Regions from separate parts of the Paenibacillus sp. YYML68 genome, predicted to be linked through region 4. Evidence: riboswitches for the same ligand, from Rfam matches in the RefSeq annotation. Region 4 holds a riboswitch; each other region holds the start of a gene.

Region 1 (5,500 bases), 2.8 Mb from region 4:
AGAAGACGTTGCGGGAGACGGCGACGTCTTCTTTTTTCAACCTGGAGCACCATGATCTAACAAGGAGATGACACGAGCATGAACGTTCAATCGGAACAGCAGCGACGCGAGGCGGAGGAAGCAAGACGGCTGCTGGCGGCGAATCCCGATCTCGTATTCGAGGAACGGATCCGTCTGACCCTTGAGAAGGCGGACGCCGAATTCTGGCTCAAGTTCGCCTTGGAATGGGGAGGCGCACTGTACCTGCTCGACGAGACGAACAAGAAGCGGTATGAGAAAGGACTCATCGAGCACGATGCATATGAATATGCGAGGCGCACGTACAGGCTCGGTCTCATTACACTAAGTCAGCTGTATGATGGGCTGAAGGAATGGGAGGCCGCAGGCCACAACCCAGCAACGTATACGTACTCGATGAATTCGATCGACTGCAGCTTCATTCCGGCTTATCTGGATGACTTCAGCCGGGTGCACGCGGCCGGAGCGGAGTCATGCGCACGCTGGATCGAGGCGATCCGTCAGCAGCTGTCTGCACTCGGTCCGTCTGATGAGGCGGCACGAGCGATCCATACGATGGTCAGCGAGTATATTACACATATTCATCTGTATGCCGAGGGAGGGAAGCTGCAATGAAGAGACATGATAAAGCGGAGAAGCTGAAGCAGCAGTCTGCACAACAGACGCAGTCGATGGGCGTGGAGCTGCCGGGCTTCGAGCACCGCTTGCCGCCAGGTCAAGTATGGACGGATCGATTCCCTATCCTTCATGAAGGTCAAGTACCGGAGTACGATATGGAGCAGTGGACGCTGCGCTTCTTCGGTGAGGTCGAGGAGGAGCGGACGCTCACTTACCGTGAGCTGCTCGCCTTGCCACAAGTACAGGTGAAGTGCGACATTCATTGCGTCACGCGGTGGTCGAAGGCGGATACGCACTGGGAAGGGGTACGCTTCCGCGATGTGCTGGAGCTGGCGGGCATACAGGCGAAGTCTGGCGCTGTTTACGTGATGGTTCATGCGGATCACGATTACGAGACGAATGTGCCGCTCGCTGATCTGATGGGCGACGATGTTCTGCTGGCGCATTCGTATGACGGCAAGCCTCTCACGCCGAAGCATGGCTGGCCGCTGCGGCTGCTGGTGCCGCACCTGTACCTGTGGAAGAGTGCCAAGTGGATTCGCGGCTTCGAGCTGATGCATGACAATCGGCCGGGCTTCTGGGAGCGCAACGGGTTTCATCTGGAGGCAGACCCGTTCCGCGAGGAGCGCTTCTCGGGGGAGGACCTCGGCTTGCCTGAGGACGAATGGGTGCACAAGGAGTACGACTGAGCTTATGACGGTGACGAGGAAGCTCTGACCAGTGTGTACCGCGTTGTGCAGAGCTGTTCATTGTGGGACAATAGTAGCCGTTGCGGTAGATGGATCGAGGCTTGCACACAATAGTTAATTGAAGGAGATCAACCTTGCCATGAGAAAGCAGCTGTTCCTGTTCCTTGCGATCGTAGCCTTGCTGGTGGCGCTGCTCGTATACATCGGGTGGGCCGGCTCGGCGTACTGGCAAGCCATATTGCCTGAAGTCCCACTTGTCGTATACGTGACGGTCTATGTGCTGCTGGCCTTCGGCTACATGCTGGCCATGCTGCTGCGCAGAGTGCTGCCATACCGCATGTTCAAGCTGCTGAGGCAGGTTGGCTCGATCGGCATGGGGCTTCTGTATTATGCGATTCTGCTCGTTCCGCTCGGACATCTAGCTGTATGGGGGCTAATGGTCGGAGGTATGACCAAGACAGGGGCTATCGTCTCTGTCGGTACGGTGCTCGTGGTCGTGCTCGCTGTACTGGCTGTCATCGGGCTGCGCAATGCGTGGAGCCCGGTCGTTCGCCGCTACGAGCTGACCATCGCGAAGCGGCTTGCAGGGCGACAGGAGCTGCGCGTAGCGGTCGCCTCGGATCTGCATCTTGGCACGATGGTCGGCACGCGTCATCTGCGGAGGCTGGTGAGGCAGGTGGAGGCGATGAAGCCAGACCTGATCTTGCTGCCGGGTGACGTGCTGGACGACAGCATCGAGCCGTTCGTGCAGGAGCGGATGGAGGGCGTGATGCAGCAGCTGCGAGCGCCGCTGGGCGTCTATGCCGTGCTCGGCAACCACGAGTATATCGGTGGTCACGTGAATGAGTATGTGGAACGGATGAAGGCGATCGGCATCGAGGTGCTGCTCGACCGTACGGTCGAGCTCGAAGGGGGACTTGTCATCGCTGGACGCAAGGATTACGCGGTCGAGCGCTTCGCCAAGTCTGCCCGGCTTACGGTGAGTGAGCTGCTGGACGGCATCGATCGGACGAAGCCGATCGTGCTGCTCGATCACCAGCCCTACAAGCTGGATAAGGCTGCCGAGGCCGGAGCGGACATCATGCTGTCAGGTCATACGCACCGCGGCCAGATGATGCCGAACCATCTCATTACACGGCGATTGTTCGAGCTGGACTGGGGTTATGTGCGCAAAGGCTCCATGCACGCGCTCGTCTCGTCAGGCTTCGGCTTCTGGGGCCCGCCTATGCGCATCGGCAGCCGCTCAGAGCTGCTTCAGCTGGACATCAGGTTTACTTCATAGATGGTCATATGGCTGCTCGATCCAAGACTTGCACCTACGTGCGGGAGACGGATCGAGCAGCCTTTTTGTGCTTTTGGATGAGGCTTCGCGTCATGGATGGAGCGGTCAAGAATTTAAGTGAAACGCTTTCATTATTCGGAATATTATGTTATAACAGAATTAGCTCATGTTGTATATTGGGATTGGCAAACCTTGCGAAAGCAAGGGACGCAAAACTACAGGGGCTACGCGAACACGCTTGCCAGCCAGCTGCCGTCTCGTAGAGACGACAACGAACGCTTAAGTTAGCCCTCCGTTACAGACAGACGATGATGACTATATGCTTCAAACCGGAGGTATGCTCCATGATATCATTTATTATCCTTCTAGCTGCTCACCTCATCCCGATCTCCGTATTGTTTTTTATCGCGATGGAGACGCTTCAGCGTGACCGCAAGGGCTTATTGAATCGAATTGCAGCCGTTTTTTTCTTCTTAACGATCGTGCTCCTGCTGGGAAATATGTTGACGAGTATCGTTCAGCTGCCCTTCGCCGAAGCTTTTGTTTATATTTCCGTTTTTATACCTGCTTATCTCATCATGTGCTGTGTGATTCTGTTCTTCGCGGAGCTAACGGAGATGAAGCGCATATGGGGGCACAGGCTAATTCAAGCGTTGTCTCTGATGCCGCTTCTTGCTGTAATGGTCACGTTATATTGGAAGCCGGAGCAGCTGATTCAGATCGACAGCATCGGCATGTGGAGCTACCAGACGGCACAACCGATGCTGCTCGGTATGACGTTAGGAGCGGCCGTCTATACGATCGTTCTGTCCTCCATATTTATAATCTCTTGTCTACGCTCTGCCGACCACACCGCTATCAAGCTTCGCCGTAAGCAGCTGAAGACGGTGCTAATCGGACTGGGCTTCGGAGGAATGTGGGTCGTAGTGCTTACGATGCTTCGCGGCCTACAGCTCGTCCCGGAGATGATGCGGGTCGTCGACTTCAGCCTGTTCGGTGTCATGATCTATGCGCTGTTCATGCGGTATGCGATGATCAAGTACGATCTGCTGCCCTCTATTGAACGGAAGTATCAGGTGCTGTACGAGCTCTCGCCTATGGCCATTCTGCTGCTGGATCGAGACGGATATATCCGTGAGCTCAATTCAGAGGCACAGGCTATGCTGAAGCTGTCTAAGCCGAAGGACAAGTCGAATCTAACCCGTTTGTCGAGTTATATGGAGCTTGTGGCAGAACCAGTTGAAGCTGACGATCGCCGTAAGGGGTCTCATGAACCGATGTTCAAGGGCGAGTATAAGGTTAACCTCGGTAATGGAAGCCTCAAGTACGTGAGAGCGGACAGCGAGGCTATACATACAGCAGGAGAACGATTCCAATGTGTGGTTCTGCTCGACATAACAGGTATGAAGGAAGCCGAGGAGCAGATCAGGCACATGGCCTACTTCGATAAGCTGACCGAGCTGCCGAACCGGTATATGATGCAGAGAAAGCTTGAGGAGCACCTGCTCCACGGCATGAAGTTCGATGCGCCCTTCTCGATGATGGTGCTTGACTTGGACGGCTTTAAGAAAGTTAACGACACGCAAGGACATCACGTCGGTGATCGACTGCTGGAGCATGTGGCAGCTCTGCTGCGAGGTGCTGCGCTTCCGAATATGACCGTTGCGCGGCTGTCTGGAGACGAGTTCGCGATACTCGTGCCGGGACTGTCCGGTTTGGATCGAATTCAGGCTTATTGTCAGGAGCTGTACCAGCGCTTCCAGCAGCCGATTGTGTATGAGGGTAAGTCGCACTACATCTCGGTGAGCATCGGCGTCAGCAGCTTCCCGGAGCATGGGCAGACGGCGGAGCAGCTGCAGCAGCATGCGGATCTGGCCATGTACCACGCTAAGAAATCGGGTCGTAATCGCGCGGTCATCTTCGACCCTTCGATTCATCATGAGGAGCGGGAGCGCTTCCGGATGGATGGTTGGATTCGTAAGGGGCTGAAGCAAGGAGAGTTCGCGCTTCATTACCAGCCACAGGTGCATATTCGTTCGGGGAAAATGATCGGCGCAGAGGCGCTTATCCGGTGGAATCATCCAGAGAGGGGGCTCATCTCACCTGGATTGTTCATACCACTCGCGGAGGAATCGGGCACCATCGTCGATATCGGCTACTGGGTGCTGGAGACGGCCTGTGAGCAGCTGCGCGATTGGCTGGAGGCTGGCTATGAGCCGATTTGTCTGTCTATTAACTTGTCGGCCAAGCAATTCCAGGACCCTAAATTCCCTCAGGTTCTCGCAGAGACGCTTCATCGCACCGGCATCGACCCGTCGCTGCTATGCCTTGAGATTACGGAGCGCACTGCGATGCTGGAGCAGGAGCAGAGCAACGTGCTCTGTCAAGAGATCATGGCACTCGGCGTCAAGCTGTCGATCGATGATTTCGGCACTGGCTACTCGTCGCTCGTATTGCTCAAGCAGCTTCCGGTGCATTCGATCAAGATCGACCGCTCGTTCGTGATGGAGATGGAGAGCAATGAGAACGACCGGGCCATTATTAAAGCGATGATCGCCATGTCCCATAGCCTCGGTAAGAAGGTCGTCGCTGAAGGTGTGGAGCAGCGTGGACAGTGGGATATGCTGGAGCTGCTCGGCTGTGATGAGGTGCAGGGCTATGTCGTCAGCCGTCCTGTAGCGGCGGAGCAATTCGTCCGCTTTCTGGACCACAAGAACAAGCCGCATAATCGAAGCAACGCCGCAGGATAAGCTGCGGCGTTGCTTAGCTATGCTTCTTTTGTGGCTTCATCGCTTGGCAGTGCATCGGTCTCCTCCTGTTGCCATTGCAGCTTCATCTGGCGCTCCGCATTAGCTCCCATTCGGTCTAGCAGCTCCAGCGCAATCTCCAGCTC
Region 2 (5,500 bases), 630 kb from region 4:
CCAAGAACGCTGTGGGATGCAAGCTATACGGAGAACAGCTGGATCGGCCAGTTCTATAGCCGCTTCCTGCCACTCATTCCGCGCCTGCAGCAGTCGATCAACGAGTATAATCCGGGGACGAAGCTTGCGTTCACGGAGTATAACTACGGCGGCGAGAACCATATATCCGGCGGAATCGCAATGGCCGATGTCCTCGGCATCTTCGGCAAGTACGGCGTCTACATGGCGAATTACTGGAAGATGACGTCTCCGGAGAATACGGCTTACTCGTCAGCTGCAACGAAGATCTATACGAACTACGACGGCAACGGCTCGAGCTACGGCGATACGAAGGTGAAGGCAGAGACGAGCGATCCGGAGAACAGCTCGGTCTACAGCTCCGTCTACACGGATAACGACAACAAGCTGCACATGATCGTCATGAACAAAAACTTCGATTACGATATGAGCGCAGTCATCGAGATCAGTGGAGATGCTTCTTACAAATCCGCACGTGTGTTCGCTTATGATGGGGATAGCCCGGTCATTACGGAGCGCGAGGGTGTTGCGCATATTGAAGGCAATACGTTCACTCTGAACGTACCGAAGACGACGGTCGCGCACATTGTGCTCAGCAAGGAATAATCCGAATCGATACTTGTGTGGTGTAAAATGAAACCCGGCCCGTGAGCTACAGCAGCTCACGGGCCGGGTTGTTCATGCTTCCTCCTGCATCGAGACGAGCACCCGACCGCGCATGCGACCGGCGAGGATCGCTTCGAACGCTGCAGGGAGCTCGTGGAGGCCGATGACTTGATGTCCGGCCTTCAGATAAGTGTCCGGCTTCCAGTCGCCGGCAAGTCTTGACCACAGCTCAAGCCGCTTCTCCATCGGACATTGAACAGAGTCGATCCCCAGCAGCTTAATGCCGCGGAGAATGAACGGATAGACGGTTGCGTCGAAGCTGGCTCCACCAGTCAAGCCACTAACTGCTGCCCCGCCGCCATATTGTAGAGAGCCGAGCACGACAGGCAGCGCGCTGCCTCCGACAGGGTCAACCGCAGCGGCCCATCGTTCTCTAAGCAGCGGCTGACCTGCTTGCTTAGTAAGCTCGTCGCGCTCAATGATCTCACTTGCGCCAAGCTGCTGCAAGTACTCGGTCTCATGCAGCTTACCGGACGAGGCGGTGACCTGATAGCCGAGCTTCGCGAGCAGAGAGACGGCGACGCTTCCGACGCCGCCGGTCGCTCCGGTGACGAGAACGTGTCGATCTGTCGCCCGTTGTAGGCCGCAATGCTCCAGCTCCATGACCGATAGAGCCGCAGTGAAGCCAGCCGTACCGAGTAGCATTGCTTCCTTCGGCGTAAGGCCGTCCGGCAGCGGGACGATCCATGACGCTGGCACTCGCGCGAGCTCACTGAAGCCTCCGTCATGCGTCACGCCGAGCTCGTAGCCGGTGACGAGCACTGGCTGTCCGACGGACAGACTGCTGCTCCCTGCATCGATGACCGTACCGGCGAGGTCGATCCCCGGCACGAACGGATAACGCTTGACGACCGGACTGACCGGCATCGCCGCGAGCGCATCCTTGTAGTTAAGGCTGGAATAGTGTACGCGTATGGTGACGTCCTCGGACGAGCCTGGCAGCTGATCAGTCGTCATCTGGCGCACCGAGCCTGATGCGAACTCGGTTGATTTTTCCAGTACATAGGCGCGATATGTATTCATCTCTTAAGCTCCCTCCGCTTGAGTTGAGATCAGTATAGCACAGAAGGAAGCTCATCTCACAAGAGGACCGATGTGAGCGGAACGTTCAGGAGGGTGGGGCGGCTAAGCTGCCTTGTTATAAGGAACACGTATGTGAACAAGAAGTCCGATCAGTACAAGTACAAGCAGAGAGCCAAGCGCGATGCGGCTGGCCACATTGCCGTATTCTGCGAGCGCAAGCGTAATGCTGCCGTACAGTAGCGGCCCGACGATTGACGATACTTTGCCTGAGAAGGCGAATAGGCCAAAGAATTGCCCGCGCTTGTCCTCAGGCGTCAGCTCGACGATGAGTGTACGTGAGGTGACCCACATCGCGCCCATCGCGATGCCGTACAGGCTGCCCGCCGCCCAAAAAACAGGCTCGCTTGTCGCCGTCGATGCTAGAGCGATTGAGCCCATCATTACGATTGCTACGGCCGATACGGCCGTCTTCGCTCCCGTGGCGCGCGTAATGTAGCCGAAGACGAAGGAGCCAATGATGCTGGATACGGTCGATACGAGGTAGAGCAGGATGAACTTGCCGGTCGAGAAGCCGATGACAGTCTTCGCATAGACGCCCATGACAGCAATCGCCGTCGCAACCGCATCGTTGAAGAAGAAATAGGCGATCATGAACAGAAACACGGCTTTATATGTGCGCGCTTCCTTGAACGTCGCTGCAATATCGCGATAGCCACTCAGGAACGATTGCTTCGGCTTGGCCGTGATTGGCTTAGCGGTTGTTTCCTTATACATGAAGAACAGTGGCAGAGAGAAGATGAGGAACAGCAACGCGCTCGGAATGAAGGCGTTATGGAAGCTGCTGCTGCCGACAAGCGGATAGACCGACAGGCCGACTAACGTACCGACGTAACCAACCGCGACGCCGAAGCCGGAGATGAGCGGGAGCTCCTTCTGGCTCCCGAGGTCAGAGATCATCGCATCATAGAAGACGAGACTGGAGCTGTAAAAAAATTTGGCAAGCATGAACGCAATAAGTACCAATGCAAGCGACAGCGGAATGCCGCCCAACGTAAGCTCCGTCTGCCAGTATGACAGTCCGCCCATTACAAGTGTACAGGCGATGCAGGCGATCGCCAGCGGCACAAGGAACGCCTTCTTGCGGCCAGTCCGGTCTATGAGAACGCCGTACAGCGGGGATAGCAGCACAAGAAGGAGGCTGGAGAGTGCGTTCGTGTACGTAATGAACGTGCTGGCGATCTGGTTCATCGTATCGCTGCCGCCTAGTACCTCCTGTAGATAGAACGGGAAGAAGATCGTAATAATATTGGAGGTGAAGATCGTGTTGGCGAAGTCAAACATCGCCCACGCCAAAATCGGCATGGAGAAAAACAGACTCATCGCCTTACGGGAGCCTAGAGCTGGTTCGGTCAGCTGGCTTTTTTCGAGATTCGGCATGGAGTACACTCTTCCTTTTCTATTCATTATCTTCGCTACATCATTCGTCCTAAGCTGTCAATATTCCTTGCGTTTTACATAAATTTAATGCTGGGCTTACTTGCTGTTCTATGTATTCGTCATGATTCAACAATTAGCAACAAAAGTAGTGATGGCATTGTACTAAGGCATTCGGTATAATGAAGGTAAATGTAAGCGTCACCAAATCTTGGGTCAGCTAAGCTCCATGCATATGCTCGATATTCGAATGTAATTTGGGGTTCAGCTTGTAATTTTTAGAAACGGTGATATAATACTTTTTACAAATGTTTGTAACCGACAAAGGCAAACTTGGCGAAAGCTAAGGACGCAAAGCTATAGGGACTACTGTAGGTGTACAAAGTCAGCCAGCTGCCGAAGGACAAGAGATGCACGGTACTCAGGTCCTCTTTAGGCATGAAGAAGGGGGCTATTTGTTTTGCTATGACAACAACATACGCCTGCGCACATACATCCTCGGGAATACAAGTCGATACGCATTATGTTAACAACGAAGTCGAAGAGGAGGTTGTTCACGACGTGAATCCAAAGATTATGGTCGTTGATGATTCACTCTTTATGCGCATGTTATTGAAGAATGTCATTCGTGAGCTCGGGTACGAAGTAACCATGGAAGCCAGTAACGGTGTGGAAGCGCTATCACTATACTCAGATGAAAGACCGGATCTCGTGACCTTGGATATTACGATGCCAGAGATGGACGGATTAACGGCGCTGGAGAAAATTAAAGATCTAAATCCGAACGCAAAGGTGATTATGGTGTCTGCTATGGGGCAGCAGGCTCTACTTATTCGGGCGGTCAGTATGGGGGCGAGCGATTTTATTGTGAAGCCGTTTAGTAAAGACCGTGTGAAGGAAGCGCTGAAGCGGGCATTTGCCGGATAAGACACGCTGTAAGCTAGAATGAATACATGCATGCAAGTGGATTAGGGGAATTCGTATGGGAATGAAATGGGAGCATCTACAGCAAGTCATACAGGTAACCACGGCTGAGCAGCTGCAGCAGTGTCTTCAGGTTCGATCTGAAGTGTTCGTGAAGGAGCAGGGCGTGCCAAGTGAGCTGGAGGTGGACGAGCTGGACGTATCGCCCGATGCGGCTAGGCACTTCCTGATGCTCGATGGCGAGGTGCCGATTGCGGCAGCCCGTTATAAAATGTATGACGCGCACACGGCGAAGCTTCAACGGATCGCGGTGCTGCCTTCCTATCGAGGACAGGGCCTCGGCAAGAGGCTTGTTCAACGGATGGAGGACGATATTCGAAGCAGGGGTATTGGTCGCGTGATGCTGGACTCCCAGACGCATGCAGCGCCGTTCTACACCTCGGCCGGATACAGCATACAGTCGGAGGAGCCGTTCCTGGATGCCGGGATGTGGCACGTTCGAATGACGAAGCAGCTCGCTTCATTTCCCGGGTAAGCGCAGTAATCGACAATATTCAGTCAGTGGACGTCGACCGTTCGTTCCAGATGCTAGAATAGCCGCATTCCATGAGTGGAGTGCGGCTATTGCTATGTCCCGTTAAGGCTTCGCTATAATCTCGAACGGTACAGGGGCAGACGTTGCGAGTACCTTCTCCTTCGAGTCGATCACCTTCACCTCGATCGGCATCGATTGATGCTTGCTCAGCATGGAGACAGGCAACACCGCCTCCAGCTTCTGCTCGCTGCGCCACGTCGTCTTCAGCTTCACGCCTGCGGCATAGACCTTACAGCCGAGCCCGAATCGACCGCCTTCAACGGTCAACGTTATGGGCTTAGCGTCTGGCTTTCCCTTCTGATGCTGAAGCTGCTGAGGCGAGATGCGGTCAATTACCGGCTTGCCATAGCCGAGCGTGAACGCTGGTTCGGCTCCTGACGGCACTGCTCCTAAGGCAGCTGCCTGCTGTAGCTCACGCTCCAGTATCGCTTGCTGCTTCTGCTCATACTCCTTGACTGTCGACTCGTCAATATGCAGCGACTCATATTGCTCCTTGGGCGGCAGCAGCGGCATGCGGGACGCCAGCGCGTTCAAGTAATCGGTATAGTCGTTGCCGTTCAGCTTGGCATGCTTCAGCACGTACGGTCCGAGGAACGAAGGGCTGATGTGCAGGTGGTCCTTCTCTCCGCGCGGCATGTAGTTGTTCCAGACGAGGACGGGCACCTCGTACATTTTGGACCAGAAGTCGGGGTCGTCCTCTCCCTTAATATATCCTGTATCCGTATACGCATCATACTTCTCAAGAGAAGGCAGATGATCCCCGAAGAAGACGAGAATCGTCGGCTCGCGCAGCCGATTCAGCTGGATGACGAGCTCCTGCAGCATCCGGTCAGCTCCGGA
Region 3 (5,500 bases), 1.5 Mb from region 4:
CCCCGAAGGGGTCGCGTATGTGGCGAAGCCGATCTTCGGACGCGAAGGGAGCAGCGTCACGATCTACGGCGCGGACGGTGCTATAGAGGAGGCGAGCGGCGAACAGGAGTACGCATCGCAGCCGATGGTGTACCAGCAATACGCCCAGCTTCCGGCGGTGCAGGTCGATACGCTGAACGGCCCGTTCGAGGGGCGTCTGCTCTGGGGGTGCTTCCTCATTGACGGCAGCGCAGCAGCTGTCGTTGCAAGGGTCGGCGGACGAATTACGGGCAACTTATCTTATTACTTGCCATGCGCGCTCGCAGAGGAGTGGCAGCGGGCAACGAACCTTTGAAGGAGGCAGTCTTATGGAGCAGTTCGGTACAATTATTAATTTTCTTATTTACTTAGGGGTGACGGTTCCGCTTGTGGGTGTGGGCATTCTGTTCTTCAATCTCGTTACGCCGTACAATGAGTTCCATCTGATCCGTGACGCGGGTGACTTGAGCGATCCGGCTAAGGCGGCGGCAGGGAAGGCGGCGGCCTACGACATTGGGGGCAAGCTGCTCGGCCAAGTGCTCGTGCTGGCCTCGGCTGTATACCATTCGGTCGGCATTATCGACCTGATCGTATGGGGGCTGATCGGCATTGCGTTCCAGATCATCATCTTCTACCTGTTCGAGCTGCTGACGCCATTCAAGGTGCTGAAGGAAATTCCGAAGGGCAACGTGTCGGTCGGCATGTTCTCCTTCTTCCTGAGCGTAGCCTCCGGTCTGCTCATGGCCTCGCTGATCAGCTACTAATCGAAGTGAGGGCTGTACAATGGTATTGTTGAAGCGGATTCATCATACGGCCATTATTTGTTCGGATTATGCAAAGTCTAAGCACTTCTACACGGAGGTGCTCGGTCTAACGGTTCAGAGTGAGACGTACCGGGCCGAGCGCAGCTCCTACAAGCTCGACCTCGTTGTCGGCGATACGTACCAGATCGAGCTGTTCTCGTTCCCGGACGCACCTGCCCGTCCGAGCTATCCGGAGGCCAGAGGGCTGCGTCATCTGGCGTTCGAGGTAGATGACGTCGAGCAGACGGCCGCCGAGCTGGCGGCTCGGGGCGTTCAGATCGAGCCGGTTCGCGTCGACGAGACGACGGGGAAGCGATTTACGTTCTTCCAAGATCCCGATGGGCTTCCGCTGGAGCTGTATGAGGGGTAGCAAGTGTTAAGCAAGATCGTGTACGGGGCATCGCTGAGAGGCGGTGCCTCTGCTATTTGCCAAGAGCTCATAGCTGTGCGCTGTGGACGCTTCCTCAGTCGAGATAAAGCAGCTGGATTGTGATGGCGACTGTAAGCAGTTACCAGAGTATGTTAGCAAGTGACATTAGCGAAAGAATAGGAGATGATCGAATGAAGGTGCTTTTTTACTTTGTCGTGACGATGGTGTTGTTCATGCTGCTCGCTACGTTGGCCGGTCCATTGCTCGTCGCTGCAGCTATAGCCGCTATCGTGACATTGCTCTATCTGATCTACGAGGAGCTATGCGTGCTGACGGAGCGGTTCAAGCGGGAGCCGAGGGCGTTGCTGCAGGAGAGAGAGGAGCTGCGGCGGCAGGCGCGAGAGGCGGAGGAGCAGTTCGATTCGAACGATCTGCCGCAATCGAAGGATATTGCCGAGCTTGCCGATAAGCCGACCCGTGATTAAGTGTTGAAAAAAGTTGAGAAAAAGTTGGAAATAACCGGACACCCCTGCTATAATCGAAATTGAAAATCATTATCAATGCATGCCGAGAAGCGGCGTGCTGATTTATACAGGAGCAGGGGGAGTTCAAGTCATGAATGTGCAACGGAAGGCAGAGCGACTAAATTGGACGGAGCTGGAGACGAGATTTGCAGTGCGCCAGCATGATCTCGAGGGGAAGCTGCTGTTCGCGTGCCGAGCAGAGCAGCTGGCCGATCCGGAGACGATGCGGCAGCTGCTGGACATCTACGGACAACGAATCAAGGCGCTGGAGCCTGCTGCGGCAGCGGCGTACTTGGCAGGCTGGTTCGGCTATGCGGCGCTGGCTCAGCTATACAGCTGCTCGATCTATGATACAGCGCTGAGCTTCACACCTGAGCAGCTCGAGCTTCAGCTATACGAGAAGGGGGACTACGCCGTCTTCTCGTTCAAGCTGCTCGGGCCCGAGCTTCAGCAGTCTACTACTCATAAGGAGCCTCCTCCGTCCAGAGCGGAGTGGCTTCAGCAGACATGGGTCGAGCTGTATGGTCGCACGTTGCGACCGATGCTGGAGGCTGCGGCTGCAGCTACCGGAACAGACGTCGGCTCGCTATGGGGGCAGCTGCCGACTCGCTTCAACTACACGGTACCGCTGTGGCTGGAGGAGACGCACGATGAGGAGCTTCAGGCGATCATCAAGGACGATTACCGCAGGCTGTGCCTGGAGCTGCCGGCTGACGTGTTCGGCCGTTCCCGCAATCCACTCGATGTGAAGGTGCGCCTGATCGAGGATATGAAGGACAGCTCGAAGCAGGTGAAGATGAAGAACGCTTGCTGCCTGTACTACCAGACGGAGGGCGGCACTTATTGCTATACGTGTCCGCGCATGACTGAGGCGCAGCGTGCGGAGCGGCGTGCAGAGGCGCGTCTTGCACAGCAGCAGGCTGCCCAGTAGTCGGCAGACTAGGTGGGTTCAACCTGCGCTTGCGCAAGCACGTCCCGAGTTGTGCATCTGTCGCAATAGGCGGTCTGTTCTTCCCATGACGTCATTGTATTTAGCCCTAAGCTTAACCCTAAGCAGCCATATTCGGCGTCGTTCGACGTCCGCTATGGCTGCTTTTTGCATATGCTGTCCATCTATCTCGTAACGAGCGTACGTGTACCGACGATAAGCATATACAACAAAGAAGAAGGCGCGATCGCGCCTCCCTGCCGGTGTTCCCTATGGACTTGACTGAACGAGCCTCCGCCTCAACATCTGTGCCTGAACAATAAGCTTGTCCAGCTGCTCACTGACCGCGAGCACACGGGCGTGCTGGAGGTTCATCTGATAGCTGAGAGCGACGTCGACCAATTCCTGCTTCATGTACTCGATCTGATAGTCGAGCGAGGTAGGTACAACCATAATAAAATCATCCTTTCGGCAGCCTGGCGATCGTGGCGCTATCCAGCAAGCGCGGTAGACCCATAGCTTTGCGCCCTTGCCTTTCGACAAGTTTGCTAGTATCGTGGATGTGACAATTAAGCATATTGTCGAGTAAAGCGCTGTATTTGTCAATAGATGTGCGGTTGGACAATTTTAGCATATCCATTTTTTTTGAGTCTGAACAGGATGGTGACCACTATGAACCGTTATATGTTCGCAGCCCTGCTCATCGTAACGACCGCCCTGATGGGCTCCTCCTTCGTCGTCGGCAAGATCGGGGTGGCGCATATTTCCCCGCTGCTGCTAGCTGGCTTGCGCTTCGTGCTGGCCGGTGGTCTGATGGCTATATTCGTTGTGAAGTATGAGCACCCCAGATGTCTTATCGATTGGGGCAAAATCGCCGTCATCGGCTTGTTCCAGACGGTCGGGGTGATGGGCTGCATCTTCGTCAGCCTGCGGACGATTACGGCGGGAGAGTCATCGATTCTGACGTTCATGAATCCACTGTTCGTCGTCTTGCTGAGCAGCCTATGGCTCAAGACGACATATCGTGCGCTGCAATGGGCTGGCGTTGGGATTGGAGCGTTGGGGATGGTCGTACTCGGCTTGTCCCAATGGAGCAGCGGTACGGCGATCGGCCTGATGGGCGGGATCAGCTGGGCCGTAGCTACACTGCTGGTCAAGCGGTTCGGGTCGTTCTGCAGCATATGGGTGCTGACGGCGTACCAGATGCTATTCGGAGGGCTCGTGCTGACTGGCAGCAGTCTGCTTGTGGAGGATATTAAGCTGTCTATCCATGTCGTATCCGTCACGTCGCTGCTGTACTTAGCAATTATCGGATCGATCGTTCAGTTTGCGCTCTGGTTCTATCTGCTCTCCCAAGGGGACCCGGCGCGTACGAGCGCGTACTTGTTCCTCGCTCCCTTGTTCGGTGTGCTGTGCGGATACTTGCTTCTCGATGAGCCGATCCACGCGGAGACGGCGGTCGGAGCGGTGCTCGTGGGCATGAGTATCTATTGGATTAACCGAGGTGCCCCAGCACGCCCGAGGTAGGTGTTGAATAAGACCGGGACCCGCGATCCGATTGGATGAGCTTGTGCGCTCGGAGATTGCAGGCCCGGTCTTACTTCAGCTGCTGCTCTGCGGCGGACGCTTAATCGATTATGCTCCGAGCAGCTGCACAGGTGCCCCGATACCAGACCTCGCAAAGGAGAGACTCGCATGGAGCAGCCGTCGCGCAATCACGACACGATGAGTGAAGTGGATACGCAGAAGGGGAAGTATGCTCGGTCGAAATACATCGCACTAAGTGACTGGGAATTTGGTAAATATTAATTCATGCTGGCTTCTGAATAGATTTGCGTATTCGAGCCATACTAAGCTTCGACGGTGAAAGAGAGGTGTTGTGTGATGAGCCATATAACGAACGCAACCGAGGGAAGTTGTTATTGAATCCAAGTAGAGCGAGGGGATGTGCCGCAGACACGTTCAAGTAGTGTAAGCTACGAGTGTGATCGAGGTTGACCCGGATTCATGAGGATCAAGGCAGTGTCCATTCAATCACCGTCAGGGACCCCGAGAGGGCAATGTCATTAAGTTAAGGCGCAGAGCCATATATCAAGAAAAAGAGCAGGTTATCGAATAGATAGCCCGCTCTTTTTCTTTGCACAAAACGAAAAAAGACTTGACAAATAAGCGAAGGTGTGTATCGTAACCCCTTGGAAATACGAGGAGGTTTTGCCCATGCATGCTTACGAGAGTTCACTAAAAGAAACGCTGACAACCCTCATTCGAGAGATGTCAGCGGCACCAGCGCCTTATGTCAAAAACCCAGAAAAAGACTTTACCCGGAAGAAAAAACTGCCCTTCGAAACGATGATGCAACTTCTGATCTCTATGGGAGGAAACAGCATATACAAGGAGCTCTTGGAATCACAAGGTTATGACGTAAACACGGCAACGACTTCCGCTTTTGTCCAACAACGCAATAAAATTTTGCCTTCTGCTGTAGAATGCTTATTTCACAAATTCACTCAAACGTACAAGGATATCAAGGATTACCGCGGGTATCGATTACTTGCCATTGACGGTTCGGATTTACATATCGCAACGGATCCGGCTGACAAGAACAGCTTCTTTCAAAGTCAACCGGGCACGAAAGGCTATAACCTCCTGCATTTGAACGCAGCGTACGACCTATGCAACAGACTATACGTGGATGCTCTTGTCCAGCCAAGAAGACTAAGTAACGAGGGAAGGGCATTGGCAACCATGGTTGATCGTTCGCCGATCAAGAGCAAAACCATTGTGATCGCAGACAGAGGCTATGAAAGCTACAACAATTTCGCGCATATTGAACGTAAAGGGTGGAACTACATCATTC
Region 4 (5,500 bases):
GAAATGTGCCGTCTGCTGATGGAAGCTGGTCTTCGCATCGAGCGCCATCACCACGAAGTAGCGACTGCAGGTCAAGGCGAGATCAACTTCCGCTTCGACACGCTGACGAAGACAGCCGACAACCTGATGAAATACAAGTACATCGTTCAGAACACAGCTCGCCAGTACGGCAAGGTGGCTACATTCATGCCGAAGCCGCTGTTTGGTGACAACGGTAGCGGTATGCACGTTCACCAGTCCATCTTCAACGGCGACGAGCCTTTGTTCTATGACAAAAACGGCTACGCAAACCTGAGCGAAATGGCGATCCACTACATCGGTGGTATCCTGTACCATGCTCCAGCTCTGATCGCGTTGACGAACCCGAGCACGAACTCCTTCAAGCGTCTGGTTCCTGGCTACGAAGCACCAGTTAACCTGGTATTCTCCAAGGGTAACCGTTCCGCAGCAGTTCGTATTCCAGTTGCTGCTGTTACGCCGAAGGGCTGCCGTATCGAGTTCCGTACACCGGACAGCACAGCTAACCCTTACCTTGCATTCGCAGCGATGCTGCTTGCAGGTCTTGACGGTATCAAGAAGAAGATCGATCCTCGTGAGCTTGGCTACGGACCTTTCGACAAGAACATCTACGAGCTGTCCGATGCTGAGAAGAAGGAAATCCGCAGCGTACCTGGCACACTCGACGAAGCTCTCAACGCGCTTGAGGCTGACTATGAGTTCCTGACAGAGGGCGGCGTATTCACGAAGGACTTCATCGACAACTACGTTGCACTGAAGCGTGACGAGGCGAAAGCTGTATCGATCCGCATTCATCCGCACGAGTTCTCCCTGTACTTCGATCTGTAAGACTCAGCACTTATATGATAAATACAGAGCGTACACTTTGAGCATTCAAGGTGTACGCTCTTTTTTGTGCGTGCGGAGAAGGAGGTGGGGGGCGTACGCTAATGCACGGGGCATGGGCAGGCGCGGCTATGGCGCTCGCGGATAGCGCCCGAAGCGTACGCTAAAGGGCGGCGCCTGCGCTCGGCGCGGTCATGGCGCGCGCGGATAGCGCCCGAAGCGTGCGCTAAAGCGCGGCGCCTGCGCTCGGCGCGGTTATGGCGCGCGCGGATAGCGCCCGAAGCGTACGCTAAAGGGCGGCGCCTGCGCTCGGCGCGGTCATGGCGCGCGCGGATAGCGCCCGAAGCGTGCGCTAAAGCGCGGCGCCTGCGCTCGGCGCGGTTATGGCGCGCGCGGATAGCGCCTGAAGCGTACGCTAAAACGCAGCGCCTGCGCCAGGCACGGTCATGGCGCGCGCGGATAGCGCACGAAGCGTGCGCTAAAGCGCGGCGCCTGCGCTCGGCGCGGTCATGGCGCGTGCGGATAGCGCCCGAAGCGTACGCTAAAACGCAGCGCCTGCGCCAGGCACGGTCATGGCGCGCGCGGATAGCGCACGAAGCGTGCGCTAAAGGGCGGCGCCAGCGCTCGGCGCGGTCATGGCGCGCGCGGATCGCGCACGAAGCGTGCGCTAAAGGGCGGCGCCAGCGCCGGGCGCGGTTATGGCGCTCGCGGATAGCGTACGAAGCGTACGCTAAAACGCGGCGCCAGCGCCGGGCGCGGTCATGGCGCGCGGATAGCGCCCGAAGCGTACGCTAAAGCGCGGCGCCTGCGCTCGGCGCGGTCATGGCGCGCGGATAGCGCCCGAAGCGTACGCTAAAGCGCGGCGCCTGCTCCCCACGCCTGTACGCTCCAGCCTCTGACGGCTCACCGCGCCCCGCTGCTTCCCACAACGTGCCCAACGCGTGGGCTAACTCTCCGCCGCCAGCCCCTCCGCACGCCATAGCGCATAGAAGTACAGACTTGCCTCCGGCAGACCATGTACGCGAATGTACGTGGCTCCAGCCGGCAGTATGTCAACGGCATGCTGCAGCCCCTCGAGACTCGTAATCGCGGCATCAGCAGCATGAAGCTCAGTCAACCGGCTCATGTCGGCAGCTGTAACCGAGTTAGCTTCCCCTAGCTGAAGCTGTGCCTTGACCGCCTTTTCCAAATGTATATCGGTAAATGCAACACGCCAAGACGCAGCCATCGCCGAGGGGGTACCGGAGCCTAAGGACATGCTGCAGACGATTAGTAAGACAGATACGGTGACTATAACCATTCCAATGCTACGTGATCCTCTCTATATTTTAGAGGATTGGCGTGAACAGTCAACAGAAAATGATACTCAGTGTATCAATCTATGGAGACATAGCCACCTCGTCCTGAGGCTGCACAAATATAGCCTCACAACAGCATATAATCAATCAATCCGCGTTAAATTTTTTTTGATTAAACGAACATTTTCTTCTGTCTGTATTGACAAAAGTGACATAAAATGAGATACATATTGTATCGGACGAAATAAATAGGCAGCGATGATTCTTACTCTATATGTGGGCACTTGGGGTAAGGGGAGCTAGTAGTGCAACCGGCCATCAAGCAGCATACGATGGCTATTTTTTATGCCTAAGCAGATGAAGGACATGAATCAGTGATTATGCGAGGGGGTGCGTCGGATGGGGCAGAAGCTGACCGTCATGCTGTCTACAGAAGGGACTTACCCGTTCTATCAAGGCGGCGTCAGTACCTGGTGCGACATACTTGTGAGGAAGCTCTCGAACATTGATTATGTGCTGTACAGTGTCATTACTGATCCTTACGTGTTGCCCAAGTTCAAGATTCCTAAGCATGCGCTGCTGAAGTCGATGCCGCTATGGGGAACTGAGGAGCCGTGCGAGCACCTGGACATTCCGTTCTCCCAAGTATACCTCGCCAAGAAACGAACAACGCCCAAGGTCATTCAAGAACAGTTCATTCCACTATTTACGACTCTCGTGGAGGAACTGATTGGACTCGACCGCAACCCCCAAGAGCTTGCTCAGGTGATGCATGCACTGTACCGTTACTTCCAGGAGTATGAGTACAAGGAGTCGTTCAAGTCTGAGTTGACCTGGGATGTATACAAGCGGATCGTGATGTCCGCCCCATCGCTTCCTGCACCAGACCTGTACGGCATGATCCAGAGCCTCGGGTGGATCTTCCGCTTTTTCAACCTATTGAACAATCCTGTTCCGAAGGCTCATGTCTCGCATTCCTCGGCTGCTGCGTTCTGCGGCATTCCATGCGTGCTTGCGAAGCTGGAGCACGGGACGCCGATATTGTTAACCGAGCACGGCGTCTATTTACGTGAGCAGTACTTGTCACTTGCGAAGCGGGGACTGTCCTCGTTCCTGAACACGTTCCTCGTTCGACTCATCTCGTCTATCGTCACCTTGAATTACGCCTATGCGGACCAAGTATCACCCGTTTGTCAGTACAACACACGTTGGGAGACTCGACTTGGGGTAGAAGCGGACAAGATCAAGGTCATCTACAATGGGGTGGATGATAAAATTTTCCTGCCTTCGCCAAGTCCCGGCAACGCTCATCCGACTGTTGTGACTGTTGCGCGGATCGATCCGAATAAGGACATTCTCACGCTGATCCGATCTGCCATGCTGGTGAAGCAGCGTATTCCGAATGTGAAATATGTCATCCACGGCAGCGTCGCAGTACCTGATTATTACGAGGAATGCGTGAAGCTCAGAGATCAGCTTGGTCTGGAGGCTACGGTGATCTTCGCAGGTCATACTCAAGATATGGCGGGCGCTTACCGGAGCGGGGACGTCGTCGTGCTGTCGAGTATTTCGGAGGCGTTCCCTTACGCCGTAGTTGAGGCAATGATGACGGCAAGACCTGTCGTCGCGACGAATGTCGGAGGGATCAGCGAGGCGCTCGGAGATACGGGCTACATCGTGACGCCTCGAGATGCGGAGGCGCTGGCTGAGCAGACAGCTCTCTTGCTGCAGGACGCGGAGCTGCGGCGTACGCTCGGCAAGGCGGCGAGAGCTCGGGCGATGAGCTTCCTGACCTTGGATAAAGTGCTGGAGCAGCATATGAAGAGCTACATCCAGCTATCGGTTCAATCGGACATGGCGATGCGCGAGAGCGCGGCTTCGGTGCATGTGGTGGACCGACAGCGAATCTATGTTCAGCAGGGCTACACGTTGAAAAGCCAAGGCTATTATCCCGAGGCCGTCACGCAGTTCCGGGCTGCGGTACAAATGCTGCCGGGAGCGGCATCAACACCTGCACTGCTAGCCGAAATTTCCGAGTGCTTGTCCCATATGGGACGGCCGGACGCAGCACGTATGGAGCTTGAGCGTATGCGAATGCTTGCTGAGCTGTATGGGTTCAAGATTGTATCGTAGGGAGGAAGATGTACTTGGATATGCTGTACCGCAAGCTGATCGATGAAGCCGAGACAGAGCTGTCCACACTGCTTCATGACAATGAACAACTCAAGCGCAGGCTGCAGGAGATGAATCAGCAAGGAACGGATCTGTCATTGGTAGAGAAGGAAATATCGTCCATCATTCTAATGTCTCATATGGACAATACGAAGAAGCTGTTCGAGCTGATCGAGAGCCTTAAGAAGAAGGAACAGGAGATGGAGCTACAGCTGGAACGGAAGAGGGAACAGCTGCACAAGCTAAAGAGAAGCTTGTCGCAGACGATTCGCACAATGAAGGCGCAGGTCGCGAATGTGGAACAGGGGGGAATCGGATGATGGAGATACAGATCAATGATTCTCTTGTTGAGACTGTGCAGCTGGATGATGCAAGACGTCTGTGGGAGGCGTACTTTGCTATTAAGCAGAGGATCGAAGTGTTGAGGCTTGAGAATGAGTCCCTGCAGCAGGCGCTTATGGAAGCGGAGGTGCGCAGCAGCCAGCTGGTGACGGACGAAGCGTATAAGCAGCTGGTGCTGCGCAAGACGAAGGATGCGCTGCTGCTGTTGAATAATGAGCGCGAGGAAGAGGCCAATCGGCTGAAGACGGAGGCGGCAAGGCGCAGAACGGAGCAGCTTGCTGCTGCGGCGGAGCTTGATATAGAGATTGATACGTTTCGTATCACGATCGAGGTATTGTTGGATCAACTGGACGAGGCTATTGGCGACGTCGAGCAGGATGCGTCGGCGTCGGAGCTGGGAGCCGAGACGGAGCCTGCGGCAGTAGAGGCGGAGTCTGGTGAAGACGAGACGGAGCCAGCGGTAGTGGAGGCGGAGTCTGGTGAAGACGAGACGGAGCCAGCGGCCGTAGTGGAGGCGGAGTCTGGTGAAGACGAGGCGGAGCCCGCAGCAGTAGTAGAGGCGGAGTCTGGTGAAGACGAGACGGAGCCTGTGGCCGTAGTGGAGGCGGAGTCGTCCGAAGACGAGACGGAGCCTGCGGTAGTGGAGGCGGAGTCTGGTGTAGCCGAGACGGAGCCTGCGGCAGTAGAGGCGGAGTTCGGAGAAGACGAGACGGAGCCCGAGGTGTCCGCGACTGAAGAGGCGCACTCCGCAGACACGATGGAGACTGAGGCTGAGGCTGAGGTGCGGATTGCGGCAACAGCGGTGGAGACAGCTCATGATCCGCGGGCGGATTTTTGGGATAACC

The links. Region 4 has a riboswitch for cyclic di-GMP ahead of pelF (GT4 family glycosyltransferase PelF). Riboswitches for the same ligand answer to the same signal wherever they lie in the genome.
Region 1: it holds a riboswitch for cyclic di-GMP, as region 4 does, so the genes downstream of both, PAE68_RS19620 (EAL domain-containing protein) here and pelF (GT4 family glycosyltransferase PelF) in region 4, are expected to answer to the same signal.
Region 2: it holds a riboswitch for cyclic di-GMP, as region 4 does, so the genes downstream of both, PAE68_RS09815 (response regulator) here and pelF (GT4 family glycosyltransferase PelF) in region 4, are expected to answer to the same signal.
Region 3: it holds a riboswitch for cyclic di-GMP, as region 4 does, so the genes downstream of both, PAE68_RS13740 (aspartyl-phosphate phosphatase Spo0E family protein) here and pelF (GT4 family glycosyltransferase PelF) in region 4, are expected to answer to the same signal.

What each region holds. Positions count from the first base shown of each region.
Region 1 covers NZ_BQYI01000001.1:4,366,975-4,372,474, reverse strand. Annotated here, with positions in the region: gene PAE68_RS19635 (hypothetical protein) at 79-633, shown strand; gene PAE68_RS19630 (sulfite oxidase-like oxidoreductase) at 630-1,325, shown strand; gene PAE68_RS19625 (metallophosphoesterase) at 1,465-2,607, shown strand; cyclic di-GMP riboswitch class I at 2,782-2,864, shown strand; gene PAE68_RS19620 (EAL domain-containing protein) at 2,952-5,357, shown strand; gene PAE68_RS19615 (MarR family winged helix-turn-helix transcriptional regulator) at 5,375-5,500, opposite strand, start outside.
Region 2 covers NZ_BQYI01000001.1:2,154,335-2,159,834, forward strand. Annotated here, with positions in the region: gene PAE68_RS09800 (glycoside hydrolase family 44 protein) at 1-624, shown strand, start outside; gene PAE68_RS09805 (acrylyl-CoA reductase family protein) at 697-1,707, opposite strand; gene PAE68_RS09810 (MFS transporter) at 1,810-3,087, opposite strand; cyclic di-GMP riboswitch class I at 3,458-3,542, shown strand; gene PAE68_RS09815 (response regulator) at 3,703-4,068, shown strand; gene PAE68_RS09820 (GNAT family N-acetyltransferase) at 4,124-4,600, shown strand; gene PAE68_RS09825 (LTA synthase family protein) at 4,703-5,500, opposite strand, start outside.
Region 3 covers NZ_BQYI01000001.1:3,029,859-3,035,358, reverse strand. Annotated here, with positions in the region: gene PAE68_RS13765 (glutathionylspermidine synthase family protein) at 1-334, shown strand, start outside; gene PAE68_RS13760 (DUF350 domain-containing protein) at 348-782, shown strand; gene gloA2 (SMU1112c/YaeR family gloxylase I-like metalloprotein) at 802-1,191, shown strand; gene PAE68_RS13750 (hypothetical protein) at 1,383-1,676, shown strand; gene PAE68_RS13745 ((2Fe-2S)-binding protein) at 1,807-2,646, shown strand; gene PAE68_RS13740 (aspartyl-phosphate phosphatase Spo0E family protein) at 2,914-3,096, opposite strand; cyclic di-GMP riboswitch class I at 3,111-3,203, opposite strand; gene PAE68_RS13735 (DMT family transporter) at 3,316-4,170, shown strand; gene PAE68_RS13730 (IS4 family transposase) at 4,861-5,500, shown strand, end outside.
Region 4 covers NZ_BQYI01000001.1:1,525,150-1,530,649, forward strand. Annotated here, with positions in the region: gene glnA (type I glutamate--ammonia ligase) at 1-846, shown strand, start outside; gene PAE68_RS06740 (hypothetical protein) at 1,790-2,143, opposite strand; cyclic di-GMP riboswitch class II at 2,384-2,466, shown strand; gene pelF (GT4 family glycosyltransferase PelF) at 2,541-4,274, shown strand; gene PAE68_RS06750 (coiled-coil domain-containing protein) at 4,289-4,633, shown strand; gene PAE68_RS06755 (hypothetical protein) at 4,630-5,500, shown strand, end outside.